One region of the Vibrio sp. Vb1574 genome, then DNA from elsewhere that is predicted to be linked to it. Evidence: predicted binding sites of a transcription regulator. Region 1 holds the regulator's gene; each other region holds the start of a gene.
What was found. The regulator PurR, encoded in region 1, represses purine synthesis genes. The targets are predictions, from matches to a motif close to TNANGNAAACGTTTNCNTNA.
Positions count from the first base shown of each region.

Region 2: the regulator PurR is predicted to act here: its motif matches at 3,423-3,442, upstream of R7O12_RS05610 (inosine/guanosine kinase).
Region 3: the regulator PurR is predicted to act here: its motif matches at 5,571-5,590, upstream of R7O12_RS21495 (uracil-xanthine permease family protein).

Region 1 is NZ_JAWOTC010000059.1:2,353-13,454, forward strand. It holds gene R7O12_RS22405 (alpha/beta fold hydrolase) at 1-53, shown strand, start outside; gene R7O12_RS22410 (DUF2007 domain-containing protein) at 85-405, opposite strand; gene R7O12_RS22415 (TVP38/TMEM64 family protein) at 426-1,112, opposite strand; gene R7O12_RS22420 (TfoX/Sxy family DNA transformation protein) at 1,227-1,817, opposite strand; cyclic di-GMP riboswitch class I at 1,934-2,023, opposite strand; gene purR (HTH-type transcriptional repressor PurR) at 2,311-3,315, opposite strand; gene torD (molecular chaperone TorD) at 3,783-4,430, opposite strand; gene torR (two-component system response regulator TorR) at 4,697-5,407, shown strand; gene elyC (envelope biogenesis factor ElyC) at 5,480-6,265, opposite strand; gene cmoM (tRNA uridine 5-oxyacetic acid(34) methyltransferase CmoM) at 6,380-7,171, shown strand; gene mukF (chromosome partition protein MukF) at 7,174-8,511, shown strand; gene mukE (chromosome partition protein MukE) at 8,492-9,217, shown strand; gene mukB (chromosome partition protein MukB) at 9,220-11,102, shown strand, end outside.
Region 2 is NZ_JAWOTC010000005.1:72,628-83,729, reverse strand. It holds gene tet(35) (tetracycline efflux Na+/H+ antiporter family transporter Tet(35)) at 1-633, opposite strand, end outside; lysine riboswitch at 743-925, opposite strand; gene R7O12_RS05615 (H-NS family nucleoid-associated regulatory protein) at 1,508-1,915, shown strand; gene R7O12_RS05610 (inosine/guanosine kinase) at 2,042-3,346, opposite strand; gene R7O12_RS05605 (hypothetical protein) at 3,464-3,733, opposite strand; gene mnmA (tRNA 2-thiouridine(34) synthase MnmA) at 3,922-5,046, shown strand; gene hflD (high frequency lysogenization protein HflD) at 5,057-5,674, shown strand; gene purB (adenylosuccinate lyase) at 5,828-7,198, shown strand; gene R7O12_RS05585 (DUF3833 domain-containing protein) at 7,332-7,865, opposite strand; gene R7O12_RS05580 (chalcone isomerase family protein) at 7,865-8,458, opposite strand; gene R7O12_RS05575 (DUF2878 domain-containing protein) at 8,418-8,930, opposite strand; gene R7O12_RS05570 (SAM-dependent methyltransferase) at 8,937-10,193, opposite strand; gene R7O12_RS05565 (DUF1365 domain-containing protein) at 10,187-11,005, opposite strand; gene R7O12_RS05560 (NAD(P)/FAD-dependent oxidoreductase) at 11,007-11,102, opposite strand, start outside.
Region 3 is NZ_JAWOTC010000052.1:20,277-31,378, reverse strand. It holds gene rpoZ (DNA-directed RNA polymerase subunit omega) at 22-294, shown strand; gene spoT (bifunctional GTP diphosphokinase/guanosine-3',5'-bis pyrophosphate 3'-pyrophosphohydrolase) at 334-2,454, shown strand; gene trmH (tRNA (guanosine(18)-2'-O)-methyltransferase TrmH) at 2,507-3,190, shown strand; gene recG (ATP-dependent DNA helicase RecG) at 3,444-5,525, shown strand; gene R7O12_RS21495 (uracil-xanthine permease family protein) at 5,758-7,146, shown strand; gene envZ (two-component system sensor histidine kinase EnvZ) at 7,219-8,511, opposite strand; gene ompR (two-component system response regulator OmpR) at 8,614-9,333, opposite strand; gene R7O12_RS21480 (DUF1090 domain-containing protein) at 9,463-9,858, opposite strand; gene greB (transcription elongation factor GreB) at 9,964-10,455, opposite strand; gene R7O12_RS21470 (RimK/LysX family protein) at 10,573-11,102, opposite strand, start outside.

The DNA.
Region 1 (11,102 bases):
ACTTCAATCAACACTCCATCGAGTTTATTAAACAGCAAGCTGTATGTGCTTAAAACTGAGTGCATCCACTGAATAGGAGAGCCGCTATAGCTCTCCTAGTTGATATCCACATTGCCAACATGCACCAAATTGCCCTTCGTTTATTTCATGACATTTTGGGCATTGCCAATCTTGATACTCATGCCTATCGGATTGTTTTCGATATGCTTTTACTATTTCTTCAGCTTTCATCTTTTGTGCCGTGTCAAAAAGCCACACATAAGGATCGGTATCATCACCAAACGGCAGTTCTCCTTTTAAGCCGAAAATACCTTCTCCGCGAACTTCACAGTAAATTTGTTCCACTTTAAGCAGCTCACATACAATGTGTGCTTCTGCTGGGTTTTTAGCGATAAATATTTTCATCAAAATACCCACTTCACCAATTACGAGTTTTGCTGACTTGGTGTCGGCCTTACTTTATTCATAACCCATTTAGTGATGATTGGAAATAGTCCCAATAGCGCAAAAGACGCTAATACTGCGGGTGAAACAATGCCCGATAGGCTTTCAATTGTTGCTAATTGAGTACCTGCATTCAGATATACGGCTGTGCCTGGCAGCATACCTATTTGGCTAGTGAGATAAAATCGACCTACAGACATCGGTGTTAAGCCCATCAGTAAGTTGATTAGAAAGAAAGGGAATACAGGGATTAGACGCAAGGAAAATAGATAAAAAGCTCCGTCTTTTTCGACACCTTGATTAATTGCGTTGAGTTTATTTCCGAATTTGTTTTGTACCCAGTCACGCAATAAGTATCGGCTGCTCAAGAAGGCCAGTGTTGCCCCCATAGTGCTAGCGAAAGAAACCAGTAGCAAGCTTGTCCAAAAACCAAATAAGGCTGCACCAAGTAAGGTGACTACTGCCGCTCCTGGGATAGAAAAAGCGGTAATTGCAATGTAGGTAAAAAAGTAAATCGCAGCCGAGAATACAAAATTCTGATCGATGTATGTAGTTAGTGCTTCTTGTTGGGCTTTTGCATTCTCTAAGGTTAAATACTGGCCAAAGTTAATACCTAAAAAGACGATAGCCGCTAGTAGGATGAGACCTAATATCAGTTTCTTATTCATAATTTTGATTCCAATTTGGGATATATGTAATAAGACAGTAGGAAAACCGAAAAAATTTCACAAAAAAACCGCAGATTAGACTGCGGTTTTACAAGATAGTTTTTAGGCCGACTTTTATTGGAGGCCGTTCATCAACTCATCTCGGCGAGCTTGAGGTACCACACTCCAATGAGTGCCGTTGATAGCACCTTCTAGTGCCCATAGCAACTCAATGTTGACGGTTGCAGAGTGCGTATCTCTTATCGCTTTATAGGCGTTAAGCGCACCTTCCTCTTCAAGCTTCTCTACGGATTCGATGCCGGCTTTTTTTAGCATGCGCTCGGTAGCCAGTCGTAAGTTAGGCAAATCTTTCAAACGGTTAGGCTTTGTACTTGCTTGCTGTTCTTTCTCAAGCTTTGCCTTTTTCAATGATTGATTCGCTACTTCGATTAAGCGTTCGCTTGATTCCCATAAATCGCTGGAAATAGCGTAGTACTTTGTAACGACTGGAAAGCCACGTTTTTTATAAACGTAAGGCTTTAGCCCTTGTTTCTCGAAGTCAGATGAAGTTTTTTGGTCTGCTCTGATATGAAGCTGATTGTTTACCACTAGTGCAAACATTGTTTCATCAGCGAATAGTCCGAAGCCACCAAACATTGAGCGCGACTTGATATTACCAAGTGCCTCAAATAGCTTCATAGAGTCTTTGAGTATCGGTTTATCCATGTTTTGTTATCTCGGTGTAATTAATATTACGCCACCAAAAGTCAGGTCCGAGAGAGTAGCAAACATGCGTAAAAACAATGTCATTACAGAGTAAAGTCATTGCTTACACACTTGCCATCGGTAACCCCGCTACCTTCCATATCGTAATATGGTTCAGGCCGGAGGCTTTGCGTCCCACTCTTTCGAATGGTTTGCCCTGTGCGTGACACAATGAGCATACTTCTTATATTGAATTAACATCACGGTTTAGCGTTAAAAGTGTGATTTCGGTTCAATAAAAATGATAGATTGAATGCTCTATTTTGCATATGGAAAGGTGCAAATTGGCCTTTGAAAAGGAGTTCTTAATATATATTACATTTATATAAAACAGGGAGTTAACGTTAGTCAATTGTTATTAGAGTGGTGTGAAGTATTAGAGAATGCTTAATTTTTCCAAAAAAATAAGCGCCCCTGTAGAGCGCTTATTTAACACGGTTAAATACAGTGAAATTTAGTTCATTTTTTTCACAGTATTTCGAATTACAAGCTCAGGTTGCATCTCGAAAATTCGTTTTTCGTGTTCTTTATCTTTGATACGCTCAAGTAGAATTTCGAATGCATTTTTACCAACACGACGTTTAGGTTGGTGGATAGTCGTTAGCGGTGGAGAGAAGTATTCTGCAAGCTCGATGTTGTCGTAGCCGATCACTGAAATATCTTCAGGAATTTTGATCCCGTTTTGTTGCAAGCGGCTCATTAGGCCTAGAGCCATTGTGTCGTTAAAACAGAATACCGCCGTCGGGCGCTTGTCCATTGCGGTAATTTTATCTGCAACTAATACGGCCGTATCACATTCAAAGTTACCTTCAAGGATCCAGTCTTCATTTACAGCTAGGTTCGCTTCGCTCATTGCGCGACGGAAACCTGCAATGCGCTCTTGGCAAGCAAGCTTTTCAAAATGACCGCTTAGACAAGCGATATCCGTATGACCATTGTCAATCAGATGTTTGGTTGCAATGTAGCCACCTTCTTCTGAGTTATCCATGATCTTGTCTGCTTGTGAGCTCTCTGGGCCCCAATCCATGACCACTTTAGGAATGTCCGCATGACGGTCAAGCATCTCTTTTAGTTCTTCGGTTAAGTCAGAACACATCACTAGGATGCCATCAACGCGCTTTTCAGCCAGCATACGAATGTAATCGCGTTGTTTTTCGTAAATCCCGCCTGTGTTACATAAAATCAGAGTATAGCCTTGGCGGTAACAGTAGCTCTCAACGCCATCAATCACTTCTGAGAAAAATAGGTTAGTTGATTGAGTTACTAACATGCCAATCGTACGAGTTGAGTTGCATTTTAGGCTGCGTGCAACGGCACTTGGCGCGTAATTCAGCTCGTCAACGGCTTTCATTACTTTTTCTTGCGTTGCTTCTGCAACGAAACGCGTTTTATTGATAACGTGCGAAACTGTCGTAGTGGAAACGCCGGCTAAGCGAGCAACGTCTTTTATCGTGGCCATAAATGGTGTCCTGTATCGAGCTACTGAAATATGTCGTATTGGATGTACCTGATGCTCTAATGGTTTCACACCTAGCAATATAAAATTGGCGCTAAGTGTCTCGGCAGCGGTTGATCCAAGTGCGACAAAAGGGTGCGTAGCAGCATCGGTCGATGAATTTTATCTTTTTTCTATCTGATGAGAAATTGCCATCAACCTGTTAAGAAAACACAAAAACCGCTATATTTCAGCGGTTTACATATAAATCATATTTAATCGTTTGCGCTCACATTTTAGCCCTATGTGGACTGACTAGCAATGTTTTCAGCACGAGATTTGTGTATTTGAAGTCACATTTTGACTGCTAAATAACCAAGCGTCTTTGCGCTAAGTTAAGGCAAACGAATATTATACCCAAGTTACTTACAATTGGTCACTTTCGGCATACAGGAAGCCCGATAGGCAGGCTCCCTAAAAATAGGCGGCAATTATTCACCAAGAAGGTAGGCGCTGTCTAGTTTACAAAATGCAACTAATAGTTTCGCGACACTCGAGTAAAATCCAAATTCGTCGAATTGTTTACATTTGTCTGAAAACTGAGGTAACCAAGACATCAATTGTTGCTGGATAAAGTCGTTTTGTTTAACGAAGGCTTCTTCCATGTGTTTTTCTTGTTCAAGCTCGTTTGAGCGGATAATCATGTTCCCGAGAAAGTCGAGCTCAACGGCTAAGTGATCCGCAGGTTCCTTTAGGTTTTCGTCTACTTGAACGCCAAATTCAGCCATCAACTTTTCCATTTCCTCAGCTGGCTTGTCATTCAGTAAACCTGATTCACCAATGTATATGGATGCGTAAGGAAGAGCGCCGTATTTTTCTGTCTTCAAAAACAGTTCACAAAAGTCAGCTGCAAGCTCTAGTTGTGCATCTTCACGATCTTGTAACCGATTCAATGCATCAACTAGGCTATCAACGGCTGGTTTTAGCGACTCATTTTCACCTAAACCTGCGAGAAAACTGCGAATTTCAACACTGTGATAGGCTTCCAATTCTTTCTCTGTTAGTTCTTTTGCGAACAAGCTCGAAAACCACCAGTAAATTTCAGCGCGTTTTTCATTAAAAGCTTTCACTTCTTGCATTTTGGGCTCCTGAATGATGCTTCAAGTCATGCATCACAAAGTCAATTAGGGATATCCCCTAAGTGTAATCAATTAAAATGAATAGCAGTAACTATAATTGTTATGTTTTATGGTCAAAAATGACCGTTTATTAATAGCAATGGGCAAGCTTGTTTTGAATCAATAAAAACGCTAAATCTTGCGTTTTAATGTATCTATGACTAGAAATGTTACTAGTTATGAATAGAATACGTCTTGGATAATAAGAAGACAGAAAAGTGGTGTAAATGAGCTATCACGTATTAGTCGTAGAAGATGATGTTGTAACTCGTAGTAAGCTTGCGGGATATTTCCAAAATGAGGGCTACCAAGTCAGCGAAGCAGAGAGTGGCGCAGAAATGCGTGAAGTTTTGCAAGCGGGCGATGTAGACCTGATCATGCTGGATATTAACCTGCCTGGTGAAGACGGCCTGATGCTTACTCGTGAGTTACGTAGCCAATCGGATATTGGTATCATATTAGTAACAGGACGCACGGATAGCATTGATAAAATCGTAGGCCTAGAAATGGGTGCTGACGATTATGTGACAAAACCTTTTGAACTGAGAGAGCTGTTAGTTCGCGTTAAAAACTTGCTGTGGCGTATTTCAGCGGCGCGCAGTGGCAGCTCGAAAGCGAATGAAACCAGTGAAGAGCACATTGTGCGCTTTGGGGAGTGGACATTCGACATTCAACGTCGCGCACTTAGCCGCAACGGTGAGCCAGTAAAACTAACTAAAGCAGAGTATGAACTTTTGGTGGCATTATCGTCTTATCCTAACCAGGTGTTAAGTCGTGAGCGTATTTTGAACATGATCAGCCATCGAGTGGATGCGCCGAATGACCGCACCATTGATGTTCTTATTCGACGTATGCGCGCAAAAATGGAGTTCGATCCTAAGAACCCACAGATTTTTGTAACGGTACACGGCGAAGGCTATATGTTTGCTGGTGACTAGTTGGAACATAACTCAATCGTAAAAAGAAAAAGGAGAGCTTCGGCTCTCCTTTTTTGTGGCTTCAAGATAATACTAGTTTGCTTCAACCATTGGTGTTTGGCCGACAGTATCACGCAACCTTTGCCAAATACTGCCCAAGTACTCATGCCAATAAAGCTCTGTTTGTTCTAAGTAACGCGCTTTAGGTGAGTATTTATCCCAAGGTTGACTTATCTCGCTAATAGCTAAGAAGTTGGTCGGGGCTGGGATTGGTTTAATGCCTGCTGCGTTGAACTCATACAATGCACGGCTCATGTGACTCGCAGAAGTGACTAACACAATCTCCTTTTGTTGAACGAATGCAGCCGCTTGACGCGCCTCTTCCCACGTATCTTTCGCATCTTCTAATAAAATGATATCGGATTTCGCGACTCCCAACGCAAGGGCAACGTTCGCCATCATTCGCGCGTGGCTAATTTCAGATCCGCCAGCATAGCCGGATAAGATTAATTTCGCGCCTGGATACATTCTTAAAATACGAATGCCCTCAGTTAAGCGCATTAATGCTGCACGGCTTAACTGCGAGGTGGGTGGAATTTCGTCATCGATAACATGACCATTCCCTAAAACCATCACGTAGTCGATGGTGCCAGAAACTGGCAAAAAGGCTTTATGCTCTCGCTCTAACGGCATAAGAAGCTTGGTTGAAACAGGTTGGAAGGCAACAAGAAAAATGCCAACAAAAGAGAATAGAACAACGAAGCAGCCAGTTTTACGTTTTGTAGTAAAACTAATGAGAGCAAGACCCAACAAGCCTATCAGCAGCAATGCCGGAAGGGGCATAAGCATGGCTGACACTACTTTTTTCAGCTCAAACATACATAAATAGTCCGAAAAAACATCAATTGATAATAAAAATGAGGGTATCCCTCTTTATTCCTGCTTTCCTTGTGCCAGAATAGCGGCACAATCCGTTATGATAACTCAGCAGAAGTGACAGAAGACCGCAATTTCGACGATATCGCCCACAAATTTGCAAAAAATATTTACGGCTCCGATAAAGGGGAGATCCGCCAAATCATTGTGTGGGAAGATTTTCTACAGATTCTAAGTGAATTAGATGCTGACCAGCAACCCCTAGAAGTGTTGGACGCTGGTGGTGGTTTGGCACAAATGTCGCAAAAGCTTGCTAAGCTCGGACATCGAATCGCTTTATGTGATCTATCTTCGGAAATGCTGCAGTTGGCTAAGCAGGATATTGAAAAAAACGGTTTGCTTGAGCAGTATCGCCTGATTCATTCGCCTGTCCAATCCATCGGTGAACATATGGATGGACAGGTCGATCTGGTTATGTTCCACGCTGTGATGGAGTGGCTGGTTGATCCTAAGGCCGCACTTGAAACAGTTCTTGAACAAGTAAAACCGGGAGGTATCGCATCAGTCATGTTCTACAACCACCACGGTTTAGTCTATAAAAACGTGGTTTGTGGCAACATTCCTCATATATTAGACGGCATGCCTCACCGAAAAAGATTTAAACTACAGCCGCAAAAAGGCTTAAAACCTGAAGAAGTCTACCAGTGGATAGAAAATTCAGGTTTTAATATTTGTGGCAAATCTGGTATTCGCTCATTTAGTGATTACATAGGCAATATGGAATACATGGGTGATTACGAGTTTGAAGATGTGTTGGCGCTAGAAAAACAACTTTGTCGACAAGAGCCATACCTCTCATTAGGCCGCTACATTCATGTGTGGGCTAAAAAGAACGATAAACAGGAATAACAATGAGTGAGATGACTCTCAATGCTGCAGAGCAACCAATCGATGAGCTGGTTGGCTGGGTTAAGCAGCACGATTTCTCGTTGAACCTGACCACAGAGCGATTGGCATTTTTGATAGCCATTGCCGTACTGAGTAATGAAAGGTTCGATGAAGAACTGGGTGAAGGTGAACTGCATGATGCATTTGCCATCGTCACTCGACTATTTGATGAGACCGGCGAAGCTTCGGCTTTTCGTGCGAACAATGCGATCAACGAGATGGTTAAGCAGCGTCTTATGAGCCGTTTTGTCAGTGAAATTACTGACGGAGCGAGCATTTACCGCTTGTCGCCATTAGCGATAGGAATAACCGACTACTACGTGCGTCATCGTGAGTTCTCAAAACTGCGTCTATCTATCCAGCTATCCATGGTAGCGGATGAAATGGCGAAAGCGATTGAGGCAGCACAAAAAGGTGGCACACCGGGTCACTGGAAGAAAAACGTATACGGTGTTTTAAAATATTCTGTAGGCGAAATCTTCGATCAAATTGACCTCAACCAACGTGTTATGGATGAGCAGCAACAGTCAGTGAAACAACAGATTGCTGACCTGCTTAACAAAGACTGGCGCGAAGCGATCAACAACTGTGAAGCACTTCTGTCAGAAACATCAAGCACGTTGCGTGAACTTCAAGATACGCTGCAAGCCGCCAGTGATGAACTGCAAACTCAGATCCTCGATATTCAAGAAATTGTTTACGGTGACCCTGAGCTGGAGTTTATCGAAGAAGCCTTGTTTGGTCTGCAAATGAAGCTGGACCGAATCACAAGCTGGGGCCAGCAAGCGATCGACCTTTGGATTGGTTACGACCGACACGTGCACAAGTTTATTCGTACTGCAATCGATATGGATAAGAACCGTGCGTTTAGCTCGCGTCTGCGTCAATCCGTCAAAGATTACTTCGATGCGCCTTGGTATCTGACTTATGCAGATGCGGAGAGGCTTTCTGACCTTCGTGATGAGGCCCTAGTACTGCGTGATGACGAGGTCACGGGTCAAGTTCCGATGGAAGTAGAATACGAAGAGTTTCAACAAGTCAATGATGAGTTGGCAGAGCGAATTGGTGACATGCTAAAAGCGCATAAAGATCAAGGCACACCAATCGACTTGAGCGTGGTACTGCGAGATTACCTTGCACAACACCCATACACTCATCACTTTGATTTAGCTCGCATTGTCGTTGATCAGGCGGTACGTCTGGGTTACTCAGAATCCGACTACCAAGCTGTTCAGCCAGACTGGAAAGCAATCAACGAATTTGGGGCAAAGGTACAAGCGAATGTCATCGACCGATACTAATGAATACATGTCAGAGAATCTGGCAAAAGCAATTTCTAACCCTCTGTTCCCAGCGCTAGACAGCATGCTTCGAGCAGGGCGTCATATCTCAAGTGAAGATCTAGACAACCACGCGTTGCTGTCGGATTTCGAACTTGAGCTTTCTTCTTTCTACCAACGCTACAACACCGAATTGGTGAAAGCGCCAGAAGGTTTCTTCTATCTTCGTCCTCGTTCAACGTCTCTGATTGGCCGTAGTGTTCTTTCTGAACTGGATATGCTGGTGGGTAAGGTACTGTGTTTCCTTTATCTAAGCCCAGAGCGTCTTGCGCACGAAGGCATCTTCACTAACCAAGAGCTGTACGACGAACTGCTTGCTCTAGCAGATGAAAACAAGCTGATGAAGCTAGTGACGAACCGTGCGACTGGTTCTGACCTTGATAAAGAAAAGCTGTTTGAAAAAGTACGTACGTCACTTCGTCGTCTGCGCCGCCTAGGCATGATCATCAACATCGGTGAAACCGGTAAGTTCAGCATCAGTGAAGCGGTATTCCGCTTTGGTGCCGATGTACGTATTGGCGATGACATGCGTGAAGCGCAACTGCGTCTGATCCGTGATGGTGAAGCAGTAGTGCACACCAAAGAGCCAAGCCAAGGCAGCCTATTGTCTGAAGAAGATCAAGACGACCAAGCCCAAGAAGAAACGACAGAAGAGGGTGAAGCATGAGCATGATTGAACGCGGTAAATATCAATCGCTGACCATGGTCAACTGGAACGGCTTCTTTGCCCGTACGTTTGACATCGATGGTCTGGTCACCACGCTATCAGGTGGTAACGGTGCAGGTAAATCAACCACAATGGCGGCGTTCATCACCGCATTGATTCCTGACCAAACGCTGCTGCACTTCCGTAACACGACAGAAGCAGGCAGCAGCCAATCGTCTCGCGACAAAGGTTTGTACGGTAAGCTACAGCCGGGCGCATGTTATGCGGCGCTGGACGTGGTGAACTCACGTAACCAACGCCTATTGTTTGCAGTAAAACTGCAGCAAGTTGCGGGTCGTGATAAGAAAGTAGACATCAAACCGTTTGTTATCCAAGGTCTTCCAAGCCATGTGAAACCAACGGATATCTTGGTGGAAAGCGTATCGGCGACTCAAGCTCGTGTACGTCAAATCAATGAAGTAAAAGAATCGATCGCGGAATTTGAAGGCGTTCAGTTCAAAGCGTTCTCTTCTATCGTGGATTACCACGCACAAATGTTTGAATTCGGTGTGATTCCGAAGAAACTGCGTAACTCTGGTGACCGCTCTAAATTCTACCGCCTGATCGAAGCATCGCTTTACGGTGGTATTTCAAGTGCGATTACGCGCTCGCTACGTGACTACCTTTTGCCACAAAACGGCGGCGTGAAAAAAGCGTTCCAAGATATGGAATCGGCACTGCGTGAAAACCGCATGACGCTAGAAGCGATCAAAACTACGCAAGCAGACCGTGACTTGTTCAAACACTTGATCACAGAGTCGACTAACTACGTGGCAGCGGACTATATGCGCCATGCTAACGAGCGTCGTAAAAAACTAGAACAGACATTGTCTTTGCGTTCAGAGTTATTTGGTTCTCGCGAGACCTTGATTGAACAAAACAATCTGCTTAATCGCGTTCAAGAAGAGCTGGAACTTTTGATCGAGTCGGAATCGGCGCTAGAGCAAGATTACCAAGCGGCTTCGGATCACTTGCAACTGGTGCAAAACGCACTGCGCCAGCAAGAGAAGATCGAACGCTACCAAGAAGATCTTGAAGAGCTAAGTGAGCGTCTTGAAGAACAAATGATGGTCGTGGAAGAAGCGCAAGAACGCGTGATGATGGTAGAAGAGCAAGCGACCGTTGCAGAAGAAGAGGTGGATAGCCTTAAGACGCAACTTGCTGATTACCAGCAAGCTCTTGACGTTCAGCAAACTCGCGCCCTTCAATATCAACAAGCAGTTCAAGCGCTGGAGAAAGCGAAGCAGCTACTTGGCGATGACAGCCTAACGGCGGAATCGGCTCAAGCGCTTGTCTCTGAGCTTAAGAGCAAAGAATCAGAAAGCACCAATGCGTTGCTATCGGTTAAGCACAAACTGGACATGTCTTCTGCAGCGGCAGAGCAGTTTGAAACCGCGCTTAAACTGGTACAAAGCATCGTTGGTCAAGTTGAGCGCAAAGACGCGTCTGAGCATGCGAAAACTGCAATTGCGAAAGCGCGTGAGTCACAACAAATTGCACAAAACGAACAACAATGGCGAGCACAACACCGTGATCTCGAACGCAGCCTTAACCAGCAGCGTCAAGCACGTGAACTGGTTGCTGAATACAAAAAGCAATATCACGTTGAACTAACCGATGAGGTTACGTTTGAACAAGAACGTGAACGTCATGCGACGCAAATCGAATCACTAGAGATAGCTCAAGAAGAAGTTCGTGATCAGCGTGGTGAACAGCGCCGTCTAGAGCAAAACGCGGTGGCAGAAATCAGTAAGCTTGAAGCAATAGCACCAGCTTGGATTGCGGCGAACGATGCGCTAGAGAAACTGAGAGAGCAGAGCGGTGAAGAGCTTGAGGATCGCCATGC
Region 2 (11,102 bases), on a different contig from region 1:
AACGGCGTAGAAGTTCATTGGGATAAGACGAACATATGCGCCAAGAGCCGAATACTCTGTGATCCCATGTGAGACTAAGATCCCGCCAATAATAGTAATAATGTAAGCACCCCAGCTAGAAGCAGGCATAATTACACACATTGGAGCAGCGGTTGAGTCTAGAATGTACGCAAGCTTAGCGCGAGACACATAAAAGCGATCGGTTACTGGGCGAGAGATCGCACCAACAGCAAGGCTATTAAAGTAATCATCGACAAAAATGAATACGCCTAAAAAGGCGGCAAGAAGTTTGGAGCCGCGTTTACTCTTCACTCGAGATTGTGCCCATTCAGCAAAAGCACGAGTACCGCCAGATAGCGTTAATAAAGCTGTTGTCATACCTAATAAGATTAGGAAACCAACAATGCTCATGTTCCAAGTGTTAATTCCGCCATCTTCAATAAAGACAGAAGAAACTTGAGAACTGACGTAACCTGCGGTGTCGCTGATAGACCAGCTATTAAGTAGCACCGCACCTAGCACGATACCTACACCCAAGGAAACTAATACACGTCGAGTAAAAATCGCCAAAGTCAAAGCGACAATAGGTGGCAATAATGAAACAGGAGAACTAGAAAAATCTATTAAATTCATGATCTTCAAAAACCAAAGTTTGGCTAGAGATCTACTGCAGACAAGTCACGTAGCATACGATACGTGCTCATGTTGAACTTAGCGACAGGGAAGCGAACACTCCACCCAACCCTACAGTAGCGCTCCATAGTTTAATGTGAATATATACTATGGCAGTGTTGTTCCTTTCAGATACAACCCCAGCAAGTAACTTTGATGAGTTACTTACTTCGGCAATCTTCGCCTTCCACTATTACTCATTGGCATCACCCCAATAATAGCTACTCTTCGAGACCGCGCCTCTACGGCAACAACAAACAATTAACCACTAACTGTACAAATTAACAACAAATTGTCTGCAATATTGCATCAGGTGGCAGCCATTGTACTTATGATGAGAGTCAATGCAACACATCAAACTAAATTAAACAAATAAATAATGGCTGAGATAATTTATAAACCTTGCCTACTTCCATAAGTTTTGTGCAACTGAAATCACATCAATCATGTTATTTATGAAACATTATTACTACCTTAGAAATATCATGGTTTATCTTATATCAATAAATTAAGGATATATGACACAGCATTAAAGATGGATGCTTCATATTTTTAAGTAATAACTCAAATTTTTTTATAAAAAACCAAGCTGTCACTCTCTCTATACAATAATGATTGTTGATTTTAGTTCTCATCTAATAATGATTTATTTCGAGTGTAATAATATTAATTGCTTTAAAAAATAGTCAAATTTAAACAAAATCTTGATTTAGCATTTGCACATAAGGAAAAGATAAAGTTAAATATAAGGACTCTTTGTTTATTTATAGATTGGCATTATTTAATCGTAACGATAAAAAGTGCCCAACACATTAACCTTTTAATAGGAATCGTTATGTCAGAGCTGACTAAAACCCTTCTAAATATCCGTAGCCTTCGTGCATTTTCTCGTGAGCTGACTCTAGAACAATTGGAAGAAGCTCTAGATAAACTCACTACTGTCGTAGATGAGCGTCGTGAAGCAGAAGAAGCAGAACGCGCAGCACAAGCAGAGCAAGAAGCTAAGCTTGCAGAGATTGCTGAGAAAATCGCTCAAGACGGTATTGATGTAGAAGCACTTATTACTGCGCTATCTGGCGAAACTAAGACGAAAGGCAAAGCGAAGCGCGCACCTCGCCCTGCTAAATACAAATACACAGATTCAAACGGTAATGAGAAAACTTGGACTGGCCAAGGTCGTACACCTTCGGCGATTCAAGAGCAACTTGATGCAGGTAAATCTCTGGATGAGTTCCTAATCTAGATCCGTGCTATTTTTAAAAGGCTCCCATAGGGAGCCTTTTTATTTAAACCATTACAAATAAAAAAGGCACATTTCTTAATGCGCCTTTTACTTTAGTTACAGAATAGTTAATTAAACCGCTTCGTATTAACGTTCCCAGTATGCTTCTTCTAGGCTATCTTCTCGCTCAGGAAGTCCGCGCGACAATCGTGGTGAATGTTGCACGAGAACTTCGTAGCTCGCACGGTTTGCGTATTTGCAGACTTGAGAAAAAGAAGAGTAAGTTAAATACTCGTTACTGTGCTTGCTTGAATTAGGCACATTTTCTTTATGGTATTTATTTGCTGCCATATCATGAAGAACCGCAGATAACGCGGCATCACCTGCGCCATTTGTATTCTTAATTTTTTCTGGACCACCCATATATGGCGAGATATGCGAGTACACTTTTATTGGCGCCTCGCATGAGTCTTTTTTCGCCGGACGACTAAATTCATAACGATTAAATTCAGCAATTGACCCTGGAAGTAATGGCAAAGAAGTTTCGCGCTTCGCGCTATCTTCCGTATACCCAGCCATAAATAGACCTACAGGACCCGCCGTGCACAATACTAGATCAGCCCACTCCAATGTTTTATCAGACGCAGCAAGTGGATCAGATTCCCCCGTCAGAGCTTCTGCTTCATCTTCATTCATCGCAACGACTGAAACGTTATCTCGAATGAATTCTTGCCAATATTTAGGGTCATCTTGAATAACAAACTTTGTGCCTAAAGTCAGAACAACAGGCACATCATTCTTTTTCGCGTACTCAATTGCTTTCATTGTTGCTTCCGGCATTGGGTCGCCGTCTTTGCAACGTACTAGATATGACGTCAGTACAAGTGCTGATGCATTTTTAAAGATTTTCTCTGGAATGCTATCAGGATGGAGTTGGTTCATTTGCCCTTCGCTGATAGCAAAAGTACGTTCACCGTCTTCTGTGATAAGAGCAAAACAACGGCCAATTGCACCATCTACACCTTGTAGGTAGTTCAAGTCCATGCGGCTTGATGTATTACAAAGATAACGGTAACCGTAGCTGCCAATCTTAATATCCTGGCTCATCACTCCAAGTAGTGTGGAGCGGTCATCCGCTAGCACGGAGTAGTTATGTAGCGTGTTACCAATTGTACCGCCCGCATACTCATTGGTAATCAAGTTCTCTTCTTTCAGTTGCTGGTATAACTCTTCTGCTCTTTCGTCATCGATAACCAGAGAGTGACCTTTACTCAGACCGTACTTTTCAATCACATCCGTTGTAACTTTTGCTTCAATATCAACCAAGGTTTGGTCAATACCAATGATGTGAGTGCGCGTCATCTTCTTGCTTTCTTGTGCTTGGCTCACCAGCGGGTCACGAGCATGAACAGGAAAATAGTGCTTCGATTTGCGTTGTCCAGGAAATTTCATATTGTCAGTCTGAGTAAGGGGATGAAAAGGAGAGCGGATTCTATACCGCTTATAATAAAGCAGCAATAAAAGCGATTATAGCAAACGTTTGCTGACAGCTTTTTTCTTTTAGGTGGCTTATTCACCTTCCATAAAGCTGAGATCTGGTAGTTGCTCAAGGTGCTCGCTATAACGCTTTAGGTTGAACTCACCTTCATTCTTCATTACATCAAAAATCTCAATTGACATCGCACATGCCATCATCGCAACCGCATCTTCACGTGGTGTGCCAGTCATCATTAAACGCATAAGGGTTTCTTTTACTTTAAGCGGGTTGCCATCTTCGAGCTGATTTTCCACAATTTCAATCAACTCACTTTCTTGCATAAATTGGTTTTCTTCTGTCATTTGGTGTTTCCTCTTGGATTTTGGCCAACTATGCCATATATACCTCTTCTATACTTGCGAAATTACTCGTTCGAATCTTTGTTGAAGAAAAATCCAGCGAAACGAATTGTGATTTCGATCTCGGATCTGTCACCGGTCTGTGGATTCTGATAGAATCTGCATCCCGTTTATTTAAGTGGTGTTTAGTAATGTCTGATAACAGCCAAAAGAAAGTCATCGTCGGTATGTCCGGCGGCGTTGATTCATCTGTTTCCGCGTATCTTCTAAAGCAGCAAGGCTACCAAGTAGAAGGCCTTTTCATGAAGAACTGGGAAGAAGATGACAACGAAGAATATTGTACAGCGGCAGAAGATCTTGCTGACGCTCAGGCAGTATGTGACAAGCTAGGCATCCACCTACACACTATCAACTTTGCTGCCGAATACTGGGATAACGTATTTGAGTACTTCCTTGCTGAATACAAAGCTGGCCGTACTCCGAACCCTGACATTCTTTGTAACAAAGAAATCAAGTTCAAAGCATTCCTAGAATTCGCTGATGAAGTACTTGATGCTGATTACATTGCAATGGGCCACTATGTGCGTCGCTCTTTCCCAGAAAATGGTGAAAAACCACAGATGCTACGTGGTCTAGATGGCAACAAAGATCAAAGCTACTTCCTGTACACATTAAGCAACGAGCAAATCGCACGTAGCCTATTCCCTGTTGGTGATCTAGAGAAGCCAGAAGTGCGCCGCATTGCGGAAGAACAAGATCTAATTACCGCTAAGAAGAAAGACTCAACTGGTATTTGTTTCATCGGTGAACGCAAGTTTACAGAATTCCTCGGTCGCTACCTTCCAGCTCAGCCTGGTAATATCGAGACTCCAGAAGGCGAAGTGATTGGTCAACACCAAGGCCTGATGTACCACACACTTGGTCAGCGTAAAGGTCTACACATCGGTGGCCGTAAAGGCGGCGGTGGTAACGAGGACCCATGGTTCGTTGGTGAGAAAGATCTAGAACGTAACGTTTTGATTGCTGTTCAAGGTAAAGACCATCCAATGTTGAAATCAGAAGGTCTACTTGCATCACAACTTCATTGGGTAGATCGTGAGCCAATTCGCGATGTTATGAAGTGCACAGTGAAAACTCGTTACCGTCAGGAAGATATTCCTTGTACAATCATCCCTATCGATGATGAAAACATTAAAGTTATCTTTGACGAGCCACAAATTGCTGTAACTCCAGGTCAATCAGCAGTGTTCTACAAAGGTGACGTGTGCCTAGGTGGCGGCATCATCGAGCAACGCATTAAATATTCTCAAGCTTAGGAGTCGTTACGTGGCGAATACACTTTATGACCGTACTATCGCTTTCGCTGGGATTTGCCAAGCTGTTGCTTTAGTTCAACAGGTAGCGAGAAACGGACATTGTGATCAAGATGCTTTTGAAACATCAATCAACGCTATTTTGAGCACGAACCCTGCTAACACAGTTGGCGTATTCGGTCGCGAAGCCGATCTAAAGCTCGGCCTAGAATGCTTGGTTAAAGGGATTGATAGCACACCATCAGGCAGTGAAATTACTCGTTACATTATTAGTTTAATGGCGTTAGAACGTAAGTTAAGCTCTCGTAACGATGCTATGTCTCAGCTTGGTGATCGTATTCAAATGGCCAAGCGTCAGTCAGAGCACTTTGAGCTACTAGACGATCAAATGATCAGCAATTTAGCGAGCATCTATCTGGATGTCGTTAGCCCTATTGGCCCACGCATTCAAGTAACGGGCACGCCATCTGTACTGCAGCAGACGGCAAGCCAACACAAAGTTCGTGCGCTGTTGTTATCTGGCATTCGTAGTGCAGTTCTTTGGCGTCAAGTTGGTGGTAAGCGTCGCCACCTAATCTTCGGGCGCAAGAAGATGGTAGAGCAAGCACAAATCCTTCTTGCTCGTCTGTAGTAAAATATCAAATAAGCAGCTCGCGTTTATCGCGAGCTCATTTTTTTCGACTAAAACAAATCTCGCGCAAACGTTTGCGCAATATTCGTGACAATTGCCACAGTTATTGGTATAAAGCTCACGAAATTTAGAAACCCAATTCAGGAGAACATCATGGAACTGTCAGCATTGACTGCTGTTTCACCAGTAGACGGCCGTTACGGAAGCAAGACAATTGCGTTACGCGAAATTTTCAGTGAATACGGTCTACTAAAGTACCGTACTATCGTTGAAATCCGCTGGCTACAAAAGCTTGCTGCTACTGCTGAAATTGCAGAAGTGCCAGCGTTTAGCGCAGAAGCAAACCAATTCCTAGACGACCTTGCTGCAAACTTCTCTGAAGAAGATGCACGCCGTATCAAAGAGATCGAGCGTACAACTAACCACGACGTAAAAGCGGTTGAGTACTTCCTAAAAGAGAAAGTAGCAGACGTTCCTGAACTGCACGCAGTAAACGAGTTCTTCCACTTCGCATGTACTTCTGAAGACATCAACAACACATCACACGCTCTAATGCTTAAAGAAGCTCGTGATAACGTGATTCTTCCAGAAATCCGTAACCTAATCGACGCTATCAAAGCACTAGCAGTGGAATACCGCGACATTCCTCTTCTATCTCGTACACACGGTCAGCCTGCTTCTCCATCTACTATGGGTAAAGAAATGGCAAACGTGGCGTACCGTATGGAGCGTCAATTCAAGCAAATCGAAAACGTTGAGATCCTAGCGAAAATCAACGGTGCAGTAGGTAACTACAATGCACACCTTTCTGCTTACCCAGAGCTAGATTGGCACAAGTTCTCTGAAGAGTTCATCACAGAGTCTCTAGGCGTAACTTGGAACCCTTACACAACTCAAATCGAACCGCACGATTACATCGCTGAGCTGTTCGACGCTATCGCTCGTTTCAACACTATCCTGATTGACTTCGACCGTGACGTTTGGGGTTACATTGCACTAGGCCACTTCAAGCAAAAAACTATTGCTGGTGAGATCGGTTCTTCAACAATGCCTCACAAAGTTAACCCAATCGACTTTGAAAACTCAGAAGGTAACCTAGGTCTTGCGAACGCTGTATTCGGCCACCTAGCACAGAAACTGCCTATCTCTCGTTGGCAACGTGACCTAACTGACTCAACGGTTCTACGTAACCTTGGTGTTGGTGTTGGCTACGCTATCATCGCTTACACTTCGACACTTAAAGGCATCAGCAAGCTAGAAGTAAACCGTGAAGCGCTTCTTGCTGAACTAGACAAGAACTGGGAAGTACTAGCTGAGCCAGTACAAACCGTTATGCGTCGTTACGGCATCGAGAAGCCATACGAGAAGCTGAAAGAGCTAACTCGTGGTAAGCGTGTAGACGGCGAAGCAATGCGTAACTTCATCGACGGTCTTGAGCTTCCTGAGCACGAGAAAGCACGTCTGAAAGAGATGACACCAGCGAACTATATCGGTCAAGCAATCGAGCTGACAGATAAGCTGTAATACTCCTGTAACGACCAGATACTTAAAAGGTTGACGCGAAAGCGTCAACCTTTTTTAGTTAGGAGAGTTAGGTCGGGAGAAAATAATTTTAGTTATATGGAATGGATTATTAATTGAAGATCAGCCCCATTTGTTATGGCAGCTTTTGGAAGAACAAGGTTATTGTTCCTACTTCCACACCAAACTTTTTTATTTTCGTTAGATTGAAAACGTGTCTGTCATCCTGACGATAAAGCCAATCATCAAAAGCAACCGTCACTGATGAATCCTCCATTTGTAGCTCAAAGTCATATTGCCACTGTAGCGCATTGCCCTGCTCTTCCCCTGTTGCCACACCTATAATATCGTCTGCCTTACCTTCATAACGACCGTCTTCTAATCTAGTGATAACCCAAATTCGCTGGTCCACCTCTCCGTCATCAAACACGAAGTCTTCCACCAGCGTCAGCGTATCACCCGCTACAGTACCCACTATATCGACTTCAAAGCGACGCGTTTGCTGTCCGGTATAATCTTGCACCATCCCCCACGCCTTTATGTCGCCTTCGAAATAACCGAATACGTCAAAAGTCGGTTTAGAAGAGCGGTAATTATCAATGTCTGCGGAACATGCCGAAAGAAAAACAGCTGCCACTAAAGTCGCTGATTTAAAAATTCGTTTAAACACTATCTAACCTGCCCTATCAATTGTTTTCGGAGTTTCGGAAATTCTGTGTTGGGTGATAACCATATAGCCAAAAATGCATCGTTCATTCGTTCGTCTTCAATGATGCCAACGTTCTTTACTTGCACGTCCCCAACCTGCTTATAAAAAAGCTGACCAGATTTTCCATCTGTTAGATAAGTAAGCTCGTCACCTTTTTGAATATCAGGAAACATACGATCGAGCTCGCTGATCCAAGCTTTTCGATATGAGTCCGTAAAACCCAATTTCGCCCACTGCTCATCCGTCACATCAAGCAGCTGTTGCTTACTGATGTCTCTCTTGTAATTAATTTCCAACGCAAGGGGATGTGGCGATACGTCATCGCTTACGATGAACTTTCCATCAGGCGCTTTTAATCTTGAGTGATAAATATCGAAGATGAACCAAGTAAGTTGGGCTTCTCCAACAGTTTTCCATCCCTTCCAATTCGCAATGTTGCTAGCAGCTTCGCTGTTTCCAACAGGTTGAGCTTGCAGAGCAAAAGAGCCAGTTACTATTACCAACGCAAGCAGCCTAGTCAGTCTCTGAGTTAAGTCTCTCTTCAAGCTTTTCATTTCCGTACACCTTGAGTATCAAGAGCATCATGACGCACCATTCGACAAACAACATTGCCAGTGTAGCGCCAGTGCTAAATCCAAATTCAACGGCTTGGAGCTTATAGCCAGCAAAGTAGCTCGCTGTTCCTCCGAGTCCGCCTACTATTGATACGTAGGTTTTTGGGAAACGGTACAAAATTGACTTGAGTTGATAGGCATACCAGGCGAACAGAATCCAAAGGCACAAAAGCCAAAGGGGTAACCATTGAGTGGCAAACATGAAAATTGAAAATTGCTGATTTAATGTATCAAGCACGAGACCAATCGTGGCGATAACACCAATACTTTTGAGCGAAGATGCGTCAGTTTTCAAACAATATAGTAGGGTTGCCAAAGTAAGGAATAACGTCACCCATTGCCATTGATAGGTTCCAAGCACCGCTGCAAACCAGCAGAGTTGGAACCATGTCGAAGCAAGAAACACCTTCATAACGAACTACGGGCGTTGAAACGTCATGTGAACGGCACTGATCGTGCGAGCCAAAAAGCCACCTTCACAGTAGCTCAAATAGTAGCGCCACATACGCACAAAGCGGTCGTCGTAGCCAAACGAGCGCACTTCATTCTCTGCTCGATTAAAACGTAAGTGCCATTCGTTCAGCGTCTTGGCGTAGTCCAAACCAATATCGAACAAGTCTCGCGTCACTAAGTCACTGTACTTTGTTGTTGCTTGGGTTAGTGAGGTTACCGACGGTAAAAAACCACCCGGGAAAATGTACTTTTGGATAAAGTCGACGTTGTTACTGTAGTAATCGTAACGCTGATCGGCAATCGTAATCGCTTGAATCGCCATCAAGCCACCAGTCTTCAATAAAGACTCACAGACCTTAATGTACGAAGGCAGGAATTGTTTGCCCACAGCTTCAATCATTTCAATAGAAACGAGCTTGTCATAAGTGCCGGTTAGGTTTCGGTAATCTTCTTTGAGTAGAGTGATTTTGTCTTCTAAGCCACGCTCTTTGATTTTTTGCTCCGCGTACGCGTGTTGCTCTTCAGATATCGTTGTTGTGGTGACCTGACAACCGTATTGTTCAGCCATGTAAATCGCCATAGCGCCCCACCCAGTGCCAATTTCAACAACATGATCGGTAGATTTCAGCTCAAGTTGCTGACATAGACGATCCATTTTGTTGATTTGAGCCTGCTCTAGAGAGTCATCCGCATGATTGTAAAGCGCCGACGAGTACAGCATATTGGTGTCAAGGAACGCTTCGTATAGGTTGTTACCCAAGTCGTAATGCGCATGGATATTTTTACGTGAGTTCTCTTCAGAATTTCTGTTTGACCAATGGCTGAACTTGTACAGTATTTTAGTCAACCAACTGCCTTGCTCTTCGAGTTTATCTAGAGCACGCATGTTAAGGGCCATCAGTTTCATTAATGAGGTTAAATCGGGGCTATCCCACCACCCATCCATATAAGCCTCACCAGCAGCAATACTGCCGCCCTGCAAGATCCGTGAATAAAAGCCTGGATGTTTTACCTCTATAGTAGCGACAACAGGTTGACCACTGTACTCCCCATTTGGCGCACTAAAACGCTCGCTTCGCTCTGTCGTTTCCGTCTTAAAACTTTCAATAACTGTTAAGCAGCCGATTTCCATTTTTTGCAGACATTGAAAAATAACTCCGCGAGCCGCTTTTTGCGTTGTCGTCAATTTACGCGGCAATGTCATAGAACTAGTATTTAACATGCAGAATTCTCCTTGTGCTTTTTATTTTTTTTGTCTGTTTTTTCAGTATCGGCTTCTATTTCTTCATGCGTTGAATATTTAGGATGAGAATAAAAAGGTGCGCCTTTCACCCAAAGTTTTAATGCGTGCCAATAAATACCAACCATTACTTTTACCGTTTGTATTGGTGTAACGATCAAACACCTCAATAAGGTTTTGCTTGAAAGTGGCTTGGCTTTCATAACCATGGTGGCATCAAAGTGTTTCTCTCCTTTGTGACATTCAAGATGAATATTCAACTTGTCTGTCAAAGGTTTAATTCTCCAGCGGTAGAGTTGGTCAATCGGGTTGAATGGTGAAACATGGAATGCTTTAACTTGTTCCCAACCAAACTTTTCTTCTTCTTTATCTGCTGACACCACGTAGTAATGTCGTTCATTCCAAGGAGTGTTACTCACCTCTGCGAGGAGATACTTCCATTCTCCTTCCGCGTTATAAACGTAGTAGAAATTAACGGGACTGAAATAAAGTCCTAGATAACGCAAGTGACAGACTGCGATTACCTTGCCGGTACAGCGAACACCTGTCAGTTCTTCAATTTTGCTGTGCACTGCCGACTTGACGCTACCTTCACCAATGTAATCACTGCGCTTGAAGCGAGCCCAATGCCACCAACGCGAACCAAAACCCCATACTTTTTTCTCTAAAGCATCGATCTCGTCTACATCAATGGCGGGCATAAATAAAGAGTAGTTCAACTCATGATTCACCGGCGTGAATCGACGGTGACGAACGTTGCCTATAAACAATCGGCTGTTCATTTGGCTATCCATATCACGCTGCGCCTTTTTCGAAAGGAACCACATTTTGTTCGCGGTACTTTTCTTCTAGTTCTTTCACAACATCAAGCGCGCTACGCACGCCATCTTC
Region 3 (11,102 bases), on a different contig from region 1:
AGTTAACTATTTGGAGTCCTCATGGCACGCGTAACTGTTCAAGACGCTGTTGAAAAAGTTGGCAACCGTTTCGACCTAGTACTGATTGCGGCTCGCCGCGCTCGTCAAATGCAAACTGGCGGTAAAGATGCACTAGTGCCAGAAGAGAACGATAAGCCAACGGTTATCGCTCTACGCGAAATCGAAGAAGGTTTAATTACTAAAGAAGTTCTAGACGCTCGTGAACGTCAAGAACAGCAAGAGCAAGAAGCGGCAGAGCTAGCGGCAGTAAGCAGCATCGCTCACAACCGTTAATTCTGACTTTAGAATTCAACAACCTCCCGGGCCTATAATTTGTATCTATTCGATAGCCTCAAAGACGTTGCCCAAGAATACCTAACAGAGCCTCAGATTGAGGCTCTGCGTCAATCTTATGTGGTAGCGAGAGATGCCCATGAAGGGCAAACCCGCTCTAGCGGTGAACCATACATCATCCACCCTGTCGCTGTGGCTCGAATCTTGGCCGAAATGCGCCTTGATATCGAAACCCTCCAAGCTGCTTTGCTGCATGACGTCATTGAAGACTGTGATGTAACTAAAGAAGATCTCGAAGAGAAATTCGGCAACACTGTCGCAGAATTGGTTGATGGTGTATCTAAACTGGACAAACTCAAATTCCGCGATAGGAAAGAGGCTCAGGCTGAGAACTTTCGTAAGATGGTTCTGGCCATGGTGCAAGATATCCGCGTCATTCTGATCAAACTGGCTGACCGCACGCACAACATGCGTACGCTTGGCGCGCTTCGACCAGATAAAAAGCGTCGTATTGCTCGTGAAACGTTAGAAATTTACGCGCCCCTCGCTCATCGTCTTGGTATTCACAATATCAAAACCGAACTCGAAGAGTTGGGCTTTGAGGCGCTATATCCCAACCGCTACCGCGTACTGAAAGAAGTGGTTAAAGCCGCACGTGGTAATCGTAAAGAGATGATCCAACGCATTCACAGCGAAATAGAAGGCCGTCTGCAAGATTTCGGCTTGAATGCTCGCGTCGTTGGTCGTGAGAAAAACCTGTTCTCTATCTATAACAAGATGAAAACCAAAGAACAGCGCTTTCACACCATCATGGATATCTATGCGTTCCGAGTCGTTGTTGATACCGCTGATACTTGTTATCGCGTTTTAGGCCAAGTACACAGTTTGTATAAGCCACGTCCTGGTCGCATGAAAGATTACATCGCGGTACCAAAGGCGAACGGCTATCAATCGCTACACACTTCCATGGTTGGCCCACACGGCGTACCTGTTGAAGTTCAGATCCGTACTGAAGATATGGATCAAATGGCGGACAAAGGTGTCGCAGCACACTGGTCTTATAAAGACAAAGGCGACAAGTCTGGCACCACTGCGCAAGTGAAAGCTCAGCGTTGGATGCAAAGCCTGTTAGAGCTACAACAAAGCGCGGGTAACTCATTCGAATTCATTGAAAACGTAAAATCCGATCTTTTCCCAGATGAGATTTACGTCTTCACACCAAAAGGTCGTATCGTTGAATTACCTTTAGGCGCAACGGCTGTCGACTTTGCCTATGCCGTACATACCGATGTAGGCAACTCTTGTGTTGGTGCTCGTGTTGATCGTAACCCTTACCCATTGAGTAAGGCATTGAAAAACGGTCAGACGGTGGAAATTATCAGTGCCCCTGGTGCGCGTCCGAATGCGGCATGGCTAAACTATGTCGTGACTTCTCGTGCCCGCACTAAGATTCGACAAGTACTGAAAACGATGCGTCGTGAAGAGTCGATTACTTTAGGTCGTCGCCTACTTAATCACGCACTTGGCCGTCACTCGATTGATTCAATTTATCCAGAAAATATCCAAGAAGTCTTGAATGATCTTCGCCTAGAAAGCATTGATGATTTATTGGCTGCTATTGGATTGGGTGAGTTGATGAGCATTGTGATCGCACGTCGGCTCCTTGGTGACACCGAAGAGCTCACGACAACAAGCTCAATCCCAACGGACTCGAAGAAGAAGCTTCCGATTCGTGGCGCAGAAGGCTTATTGCTGACGTTTGCAAATTGTTGTCATCCTATCCCAGATGATCACATTATTGCTCACGTATCGCCTGGTCGTGGTTTGGTTGTTCACCGAGAAACATGTCCGAACGTTCGTGGTTATCAGAAAGAGCCAGACCGTTATATGGCTGTCGCTTGGTCTGAAGACTACGATAAAGAGTTCATTGCTGAACTTAAAGTCGACATGCTTAACAACCAAGGTGCTCTTGCAGAACTGACCAACGTGATCTCGAAAACAGGATCAAACATTCATGGCCTTTCAACGGAAGAACGTGATGGTCGTTTATACACTGTGACTGTGCTGTTGACGACGAAAGATCGTGTCCACCTTGCTGGTATCATGCGTAAGATTAAGGCAATGCCTCAAGCAACCCGAGTCAGACGCAGAAAGAACTAACCTCTATCGCCACCTACTCTGTTAGGTGGCGATTTTTTATACCTCAATAAATATGAACCTAGAACGTTACAACCGTATTCACCAAGTCCTAAAAACTCGCCAAACTGATCTGACACTTTGTCTCGAAGAAGTACATAAGCCAAACAACGTCTCTGCCGTGATCCGCACCGCTGACGCGACAGGCTTACACAAAGTTCACGCAATTTGGCCTGACAAAATGCGTACGCTGAGCCATACCTCAGCTGGCGCGCGTAACTGGGTTGAAGTGGATACTCACGATTCGATTGAAACTGCGATTACCGAACTCAAAGCGCAAGGTATGCAGGTTTTGGTGACCAATCTTTCGGACACCGCCGTCGATTTTCGCGAGATCGACTACACCAAACCAACGGCAATCATTTTAGGCAGCGAAAAGGTTGGCGCTTCAGAGCAAGCCAAACAGCTTGCTGATCAAGACATTATTATCCCGATGGTGGGCATGGTGCAGTCACTAAACGTATCGGTTGCCAGTGCCGTAATTTTGTATGAAGCGCAACGTCAACGTGAAGCCGCAGGCATGTACGACCGAGAAGAAAGCGCTCTGCCTAAAGAGACAATCAACCGTATTCTCTTTGAACGTGGTCACCCAGTGCTGGCAAAGGTCGCGAAACGAAAAGGGCTCGTTTACCCACCACTCGATGAAGAAGGTCAAATCATCGCCGATGACGCGTGGTGGCAAGAGATGCAAAGCAAGTAACAGACTTTCGTCATCCTGAACGGCGGCGAAGGAGCGTGGTTCAGGATCTAATTCTCAAATATACAGATGCTGATAGTGTTAACTTCAGCGACATACTTGTTGGAAATAGAATCCTGATGTCGCTAAAGCTCCTCGGAATGATAGGTTATCAGTCAAATCATGACACTAACTAAAGCATGACTATTTTTTCCTGTACAAAAACACAGCTCCATGGTTAACATACTGCTATGTTAACCATTTTCTTGAGCCCTCTATGTCCGCCCAAATGTTATCTGCCGTCCCATTAACCTCCCTTTCTGGAGTTGGCGCGAAAGTCGCAGAAAAACTCGCCAAAGTTGGCTTACATAGCGTTCAAGATTTGCTGTTTCACCTTCCGTTACGCTACGAAGATCGTACTCGTATTTACCCTATTGCCAAACTGCATGCTGGCCTTTGGGCGGCAGTGCAAGGTAAGGTCATGGCAGTCGACACCATCTTCGGTAAGCGCAAAATGCTAACGGTAAAAATCAGCGACGGTAATGGCACTATCACGCTGCGCTTTTTCAACTTTACCGCAGCCATGAAGAACAATTTCACGCAAGGTAAGTTAGTACATGCTTACGGTGAAATTAAGCGCGGTGGCATGGGTTTGGAAATTGTTCATCCTGACTACAAGTTTTACGTCAGCGAGCAAAAGCCCGATGTAGAACAGAGCTTAACCCCTGTTTATCCCACCACCGATGGTTTACGCCAAATCACATTACGCAACCTTACCGAACAAGCTTTAGCCCTGCTTGATAAAACCGCAGTGCAGGAATTACTTCCAGCGGGGTTGTATGACCATCAAATCACGATGTCGCAAGCGCTGCACACCATTCATCGCCCACCACCAACCATTAATTTAGATGAGTTTGACGAAGGCAAACATCCTGCCCAAATCCGCTTGATCATGGAAGAATTGCTCGCACAAAACTTATCGATGCTAGCGGTGCGTAGCAAAGGTCAGAAGGATTCAGCGCTACCTCTCGGTCCTTGTAATAAACTAAAAACGCAGCTTTTAGCCCAACTGCCTTTCTCTCCTACAAACGCTCAAACCCGAGTAGTACAAGAGATTGAAGCCGATCTAGAAAAACCGCACCCAATGATGCGATTAGTGCAAGGCGATGTTGGTTCGGGGAAAACGTTGGTTGCCGCTTTGGCCGCTGTTAGAGCCATTGAGCATGGCCATCAGGTGGCACTCATGGCGCCAACCGAACTATTGGCCGAGCAACACGCTATCAACTTCGCAAACTGGTTTGAAACCATGGGCATTCAAGTCGGTTGGTTAGCGGGCAAACTCAAAGGTAAGGCAAAGGAAGCCGAGCTGGCTCGTATTGCCAGTGGTGAAGCGCAAATGGTAGTGGGTACTCACGCGCTATTCCAAGAGCACGTTGAATTTCATCACCTTGCTTTGGTCATCATTGATGAACAGCACCGCTTCGGTGTCCACCAACGTTTAGAGCTGCGTGAGAAAGGTGCAAAACAAGGCGCTTATCCACATCAGCTCATCATGACAGCAACGCCTATTCCTCGCACCTTAGCCATGACCGCTTACGCCGATCTGGAAACTTCCGTGATTGACGAACTACCACCGGGTCGAACGCCGATTCAAACCGTTGCTATTCCTGATACAAAACGTGACGACATCGTCGAGCGTGTCCGAAATGCCTGCTTAAACGAAGGCAAGCAGGCATATTGGGTGTGTACCCTGATTGATGAGTCGGAAGTATTAGAAGCGCAAGCCGCGGCAGATACCGCAGAAGAGCTTCAACGTAAGCTACCGGACGTAAAAATTGGTCTAGTACACGGACGAATGAAGCCGGCAGAGAAACAAGCGGTGATGCAAGATTTCAAAGACAATACACTGCATTTGCTGGTCGCAACGACAGTGATTGAAGTTGGTGTGGATGTGCCAAACTCTAGCTTGATGATCATAGAAAACCCTGAACGTCTTGGTTTGGCACAATTACACCAGTTAAGAGGTCGCGTGGGCCGAGGTTCCGTTGCTAGCCATTGTGTGCTGCTGTACCACTCTCCGCTGTCAAAAACCGCGCAAAAACGTCTCGGAGTACTACGTGAAAGTAACGATGGCTTCGTCATTGCGCAGAAAGACCTAGAAATTCGTGGCCCTGGTGAACTATTGGGTACAAAGCAGACAGGTCTTGCTGATTTCAAAATCGCAGACTTAGTTCGAGATCATCGCCTGATTCCCGAAGTTCAGCGCATTTCGCGTCATATTCATGACAATTACCCGTCTAACGCAACAGCGATTATCGATCGCTGGTTGGGTGAGCGGGATATTTACTCCAAAGCGTAATGATTGAAAGCGAGCCAAATGGCTCGTTTTTTAATGCGCCAAAAACAAAGCAAACGTTTGCTTTTTGAGTGAATCTCTCTATAATCGCGCACAAATTTTTAAGTGTGTTAGATCACACTCCACCAACCTGAGTTGACTCTGATTAACAGCAATCACAGGTAACGACGTCAACTCCACCCTGCTCTCCCATTCAGCGAGAACTAGGGAAATATTGCGACTAGCGAGACAAACAATGACAACTTCAAACCGATCTTCGGAACTGGTCTATCAACTCAACGATCGACCACCTTTGCCTCAAACCATTTTTGCCGCACTTCAGCACTTATTGGCGATGTTCGTTGCGGTGATTACACCTTCATTAATCATTTGCCAATCTTTGGGCGTTCCGGCCGATCAAACCAACACCATTATCAGCATGTCTTTATTTGCGTCAGGCGTGTCTTCGTTTATTCAAATTCGCACCGTTGGCCCAATTGGCTCTGGTTTGCTCTCTGTTCAAGGCACCAGCTTTAACTTTTTAGGTCCTATTATTGGAGCAGGCCTATCGCTGAAAGCCGGTGGAGCAGACATCAGCACCATGATGGCTGCCATTTTTGGTACGATTTTAGTCGCATCATTTGCAGAAATTTTCCTATCTCGCGTGTTGGAGCATGCCCGCCGAATCATCACTCCGCTTGTTTCAGGCATCGTCGTCACTCTTATCGGTCTCACACTGATTCAAGTCGGCTTAGTATCAATGGGCGGTGGCTACGCAGCATTAAATGAAGGAACCTTCGGCAGCTTAGACAAACTTGCTCTGGCTGGGACGGTACTTGGATTAATTGTGATTTTAAACCGCTCGAAAAACCCATACATCCGTGTGGCTTCAATCGTGATTGCGATGCTAGTGGGTTACATCATGGCGTATTTTATGGGGATGGTAGATACTTCTCAGCTAGGCGCAACCGAGATCGTAGCACTGCCCGTACCAATGCAATATGGCTTATCGTTTGACTGGTCTCTGTTCATTCCGCTGGTACTGATTTTCTTTATTACCGCACTAGAAGCCATCGGTGATATTACCGCAACATCTGAAGTGTCTGGTGAGCCAGTAAAAGGCCCAGTGTACATGAAACGCATTAAGGGCGGTGTGTTAGCAGACGGCTTAAACTCTGCAATCGCAGCCGTTTTCAACAGCTTCCCGAACTCAACGTTTAGCCAGAATAACGGCATCATCATGCTAACAGGAGTCGCGAGCCGCTACGTGGGTTACTTTATTTCTGGCATGTTAGTGATTCTTGGCTTGTTTCCTGGCGTCGCTAGCTTTGTTCAGCTGATTCCTGAGCCAGTACTTGGCGGCGCAACAATTGTCATGTTTGGTACGATTGCTGCCGCTGGTGTACGTATTATCTCTCGTGTTGAGCTCGATCGCCGCGCAATTCTGATCATGGCCTTATCCTTCTCAATGGGACTTGGTATCGCGCAAAAACCAGAGATCCTGCAATTTATGCCAGAATTTATTAAGAGTATTTTCTCAACTGGTGTTGCAGCAGGTGGTATCACTGCGATCATTTTAAATCTACTTCTGCCAGAGAAACTGGAAGACGAAGATGAACTTCCTCAGGAAGTGAAAGAGTCTTAAGATTATTGAGAATAAGAAAAGCCCAACCTATTTAGGTTGGGCTTTTTGTTTTAAAGGGTGCGGGCCATCGACTTACTTGGTAGGAAAGCTGATTTGAGCGATTAAACCGCCTTCACTGCGATTACGCATCACCACAGAACCTGAATGCTGGCTGATTATACGCTTCACAATCGCCAACCCTAGCCCAGTGCCTTCACTACCGCGAGCGGTGTCACCACGCGTAAAGGGTTCAAATAACCTCGCGATTTGAGAATGCTCGATACCCGGTCCGTTGTCCTCTACTGAAATCCACACTAGCTGCTTATCTGCTGTCACACCAGTGCTGATTTTGACCCAGCCATTGCCATAACGTAGCGCATTCACAACTAAGTTACTGATCGCCCGCTTAATCGCAATCGCGCTTCCTTTGGCTGGCGGCAAGTTAAGATTAAGATCTGTTTCAATTTCAACCTCATAACCACCTTCAGAACTGGCGACGTCACTGGCAATCGTACTGATATCAACCGCTTCAAACGATTCTTGGTTCACCGGTTTGAGGTAATCCATAAACTGACTGATGATCTCATTACATTCTTCCGTATCGCTAATGATCCCCTCCGCAAGATAGCTGTCCTCAGGAGACATCATTTCTGTCGCTAGGCGAATACGCGTCAGAGGTGTTCGTAAGTCATGGCTAATCCCCGCCATTAATAAGGCTCGGTCCTCTTCTAGCTCTTGAATACCTTTCGACATTTGATTAAAGGCTCGAGTTACAGAGCGAATCTCCGATGCGCCTTTCTCTGCTAAGGGGGGCGGGATCTCACCTCGACCGACGTCTTTCGCGGCTCTCTCCAAAGCCAAAAGTGGACGGTTTTGCAAACGAATAAACAACCAACCACCTGCAATGATCAGCAGCGCCATAATCAAGCTGTTACGAAACAGCGGGGCAAAATCTTCTTCTTGCAGCTCAGATAACGGAATACGAATGATGGAGTTCGGCAACTTTTCGATGTGCATCCACAAAATGTAACTTTCATCGCCAAGCAATAAGCGCACTTCTGTGGGCGAACCCAGCTCTTGGCTCATTTCTTCAGACATCAAATCAATCGACATTGCGTGATGAAATTCAATCGCCTTATCGCTATCGAGACTATGCACCGTCACCCCTAGTCTTTCTAATAATTGACGCCTTAACGGTGCATCAGACTTTAAAGGTCCTTCATCATCAAGCACCAAATTGAGCTCATGGGCGAGAATTTTATTGAACTGCTGCAAACTCGGCATCAACGCGTAGTTAAAAACGGCGTAGTAAGAGAAAACTTGGCTCGCGAGAAGCAAAGAGATGAACAGCAGAATAGATTGTGTCAGTGAACTTCGGATGCGCATGGAACGTTCCTAGTGGTCCTAATCGCGAAATTTCAGCCTTCAAAGGGAAGGTAATGAAGGCTGAAGTTGCTATAGCCAAGTGCTGGCTATGGAGTGAAGAGATTACACCTCTTTGCCGTCTGGGACGAAAACATAACCTAGGCCCCACACGGTTTGAATGTAGCGCGGCTTGCTCGGATCGTCTTCTAACATGCGACGTAAGCGTGAGATTTGTACGTCAATAGAGCGTTCCATTGCAGAATATTCACGGCCACGCGCCATGTTCATCAATTTATCTCGTGACATTGGCTCACGTGCATTCATCACGAGCGCCTTTAGAACAGCAAACTCTCCAGAGGTGAGTGGCATTGCCTCGTCACCGCGGAACATCTCGCGAGTGCCTAGATTGAGTCGGAACTCCCCGAACTCCACCACTTTTTCTTCCGTGCTTGGTGCACCCGGCAACTCTACGGTTTGGCGGCGTAATACGGCCTTGATGCGAGCCAATAATTCGCGTGGGTTAAACGGTTTTGGCAAATAATCATCCGCCCCTACCTCAAGACCTACGATGCGGTCCACTTCATCACCTTTCGCGGTGAGCATTAAGATTGGCAACATATTGTTCGCGTGGCGTAGACGACGACAAATCGACAAACCGTCTTCACCTGGCAACATTAGGTCCAGCACCATTAAGTGAAAGTTTTCGCGCGTTAGTAGGCGATCCATCTGTTCGCCATTGGCGACACTTCGTACCTGAAAACCTTGCTCAGAAAGGTAACGCTCCAATAGAGCACGTAAACGAGCATCGTCATCAACCACTAAAATTTTATGATTTTCTTGCATTGAAACATCCTTTCAGAAGCGTCTATTGTCGAAAATGTATCACTGTTTTTCCTAACGTGCTCAAGCAAATTGTTACTCTTTTTATCTTAAGCGCTTTATTCTCTCTCTAGCAGGTATTTTCAGCACCTACTATTGACCATAATTCCATTCCAGTTCACGTTTGGCCTCAAGCAGCTCTTGCTGTGCCTCAGCAAGCTTGTGACGTTTTTTCTCAATTTTGTCTGCTTTCCCCGAATGCTGAGCTTCGACTAATTCTTCCTCTCGCTCCTCAACTTCTTTAGTCTTTTCTTCCACGTCTGCTTGCAGCTCTTGGCGCAGCTCACCTTCCGAGCATTCATTCTGGATAGCGGAAAGTGCTTGCTCCAAGCCTTTAATGCGATGCTCATTACCTTGCGCTTTTGCATACTCAAGCTGCTGCTCTACCGCTAACTCTTTAGCGTCACAGCCTTTCACTTCATCTTGAGCAAAAACTGAAAGTGAGAATCCTATTGTTAGTGCAGCACTACACATGACTGCTTTGTTCATTTTACTTCTCCGAGAAAGGCACTATGCCTTTATACCAAATATTCTGACGTTGAGACCCAAGTCACTTCTAGTGAACTTCATGAGACTTGAATCGGTGATAAAGCCTCAGTCTTCCGAGGCCGGTTGAGTGTATTCAATTGAGTTGATGAACCACTCTTTTTCACCTTCTGGGGTGCGTACCGTGAACTCTTCGTCCACTTGTTTTTTTAACATCGCTCGCGCCATAGGTGAATCGATAGAGATGTAGTCTTTCGCATCGCCATAAATCTCTTCAGGCCCGACAATACGAAACTTTTTCACTTCTCCTGCCTCATTTTCTATTTCCACCCATGCACCAAAAAAGACTTTGCCTTCTTGTTGCGGAGAATAGTCAACGATCGTGACTTCTGGCAGGAATTTACGAAGGAAGCGGACACGGCGGTCGATCTGACGGAGTAAACGTTTATTGAAGGTGTAATCCGCATTTTCTGAGCGATCGCCCAGGCTCGCCGCCCAAGTGACGATCTTGGTGATTTCCGGGCGCTTTTCATTCCAAAGGTAATCATGCTCTTGTTTGAGTTTGTTGTAACCTTCTCGTGTAATCAGCTTAGTTTTCAAATTAACTCCTATCTCAACTAAAAAATGCTGCTCTTTGGCAGCATTAAGGAGATGATATACCCAAAGATCCAATGTTGTTCAGGCTTTGGGTATCAAGGTGATAAGGCGGCCAGAGTGTTACTTTTCGTAATCCGGTTTTTGCGTCACGATGTAATTCGTATCACTCGAAACAACCGCGCCATGTTTTAGGAGGTTTTTACCTAAAATCATGCTGTAATGGAAGCGACCTCGGTCCTGTAAGTTGACTCGGATCTTCTTCTCTAATTCGCCAAGCTTAACATGCATTTCAACCACAGGGCGTACGTTCGCTTTCTCGCCTTTCTTAGCTTTAATACGCATGACATCAACAACAGGCTTGGTAAACGCCTGTTTCATGCCAAGATCGTTCTCATAGGTAAAGCTCACCATGTCTTTGCCGTCTTTCTTAAACTGCTTGATGTTCTTAGCATTGATTGAGCTTACATCTGCACCCGTGTCTAACTTCACAGGGAAAGACATCCCCTCAACTTCAGCCACTTCGATATGGCCAGCTTTGAAAAGTGGCCTTGCATCTAGTAGATGGTCTGCGCGAGTGTTCAGCAACACACCACCCTTGGCTATGTCATGACCAAAGACGAAAAAGGGTTGAGTGTCACCCTCATCAAGCA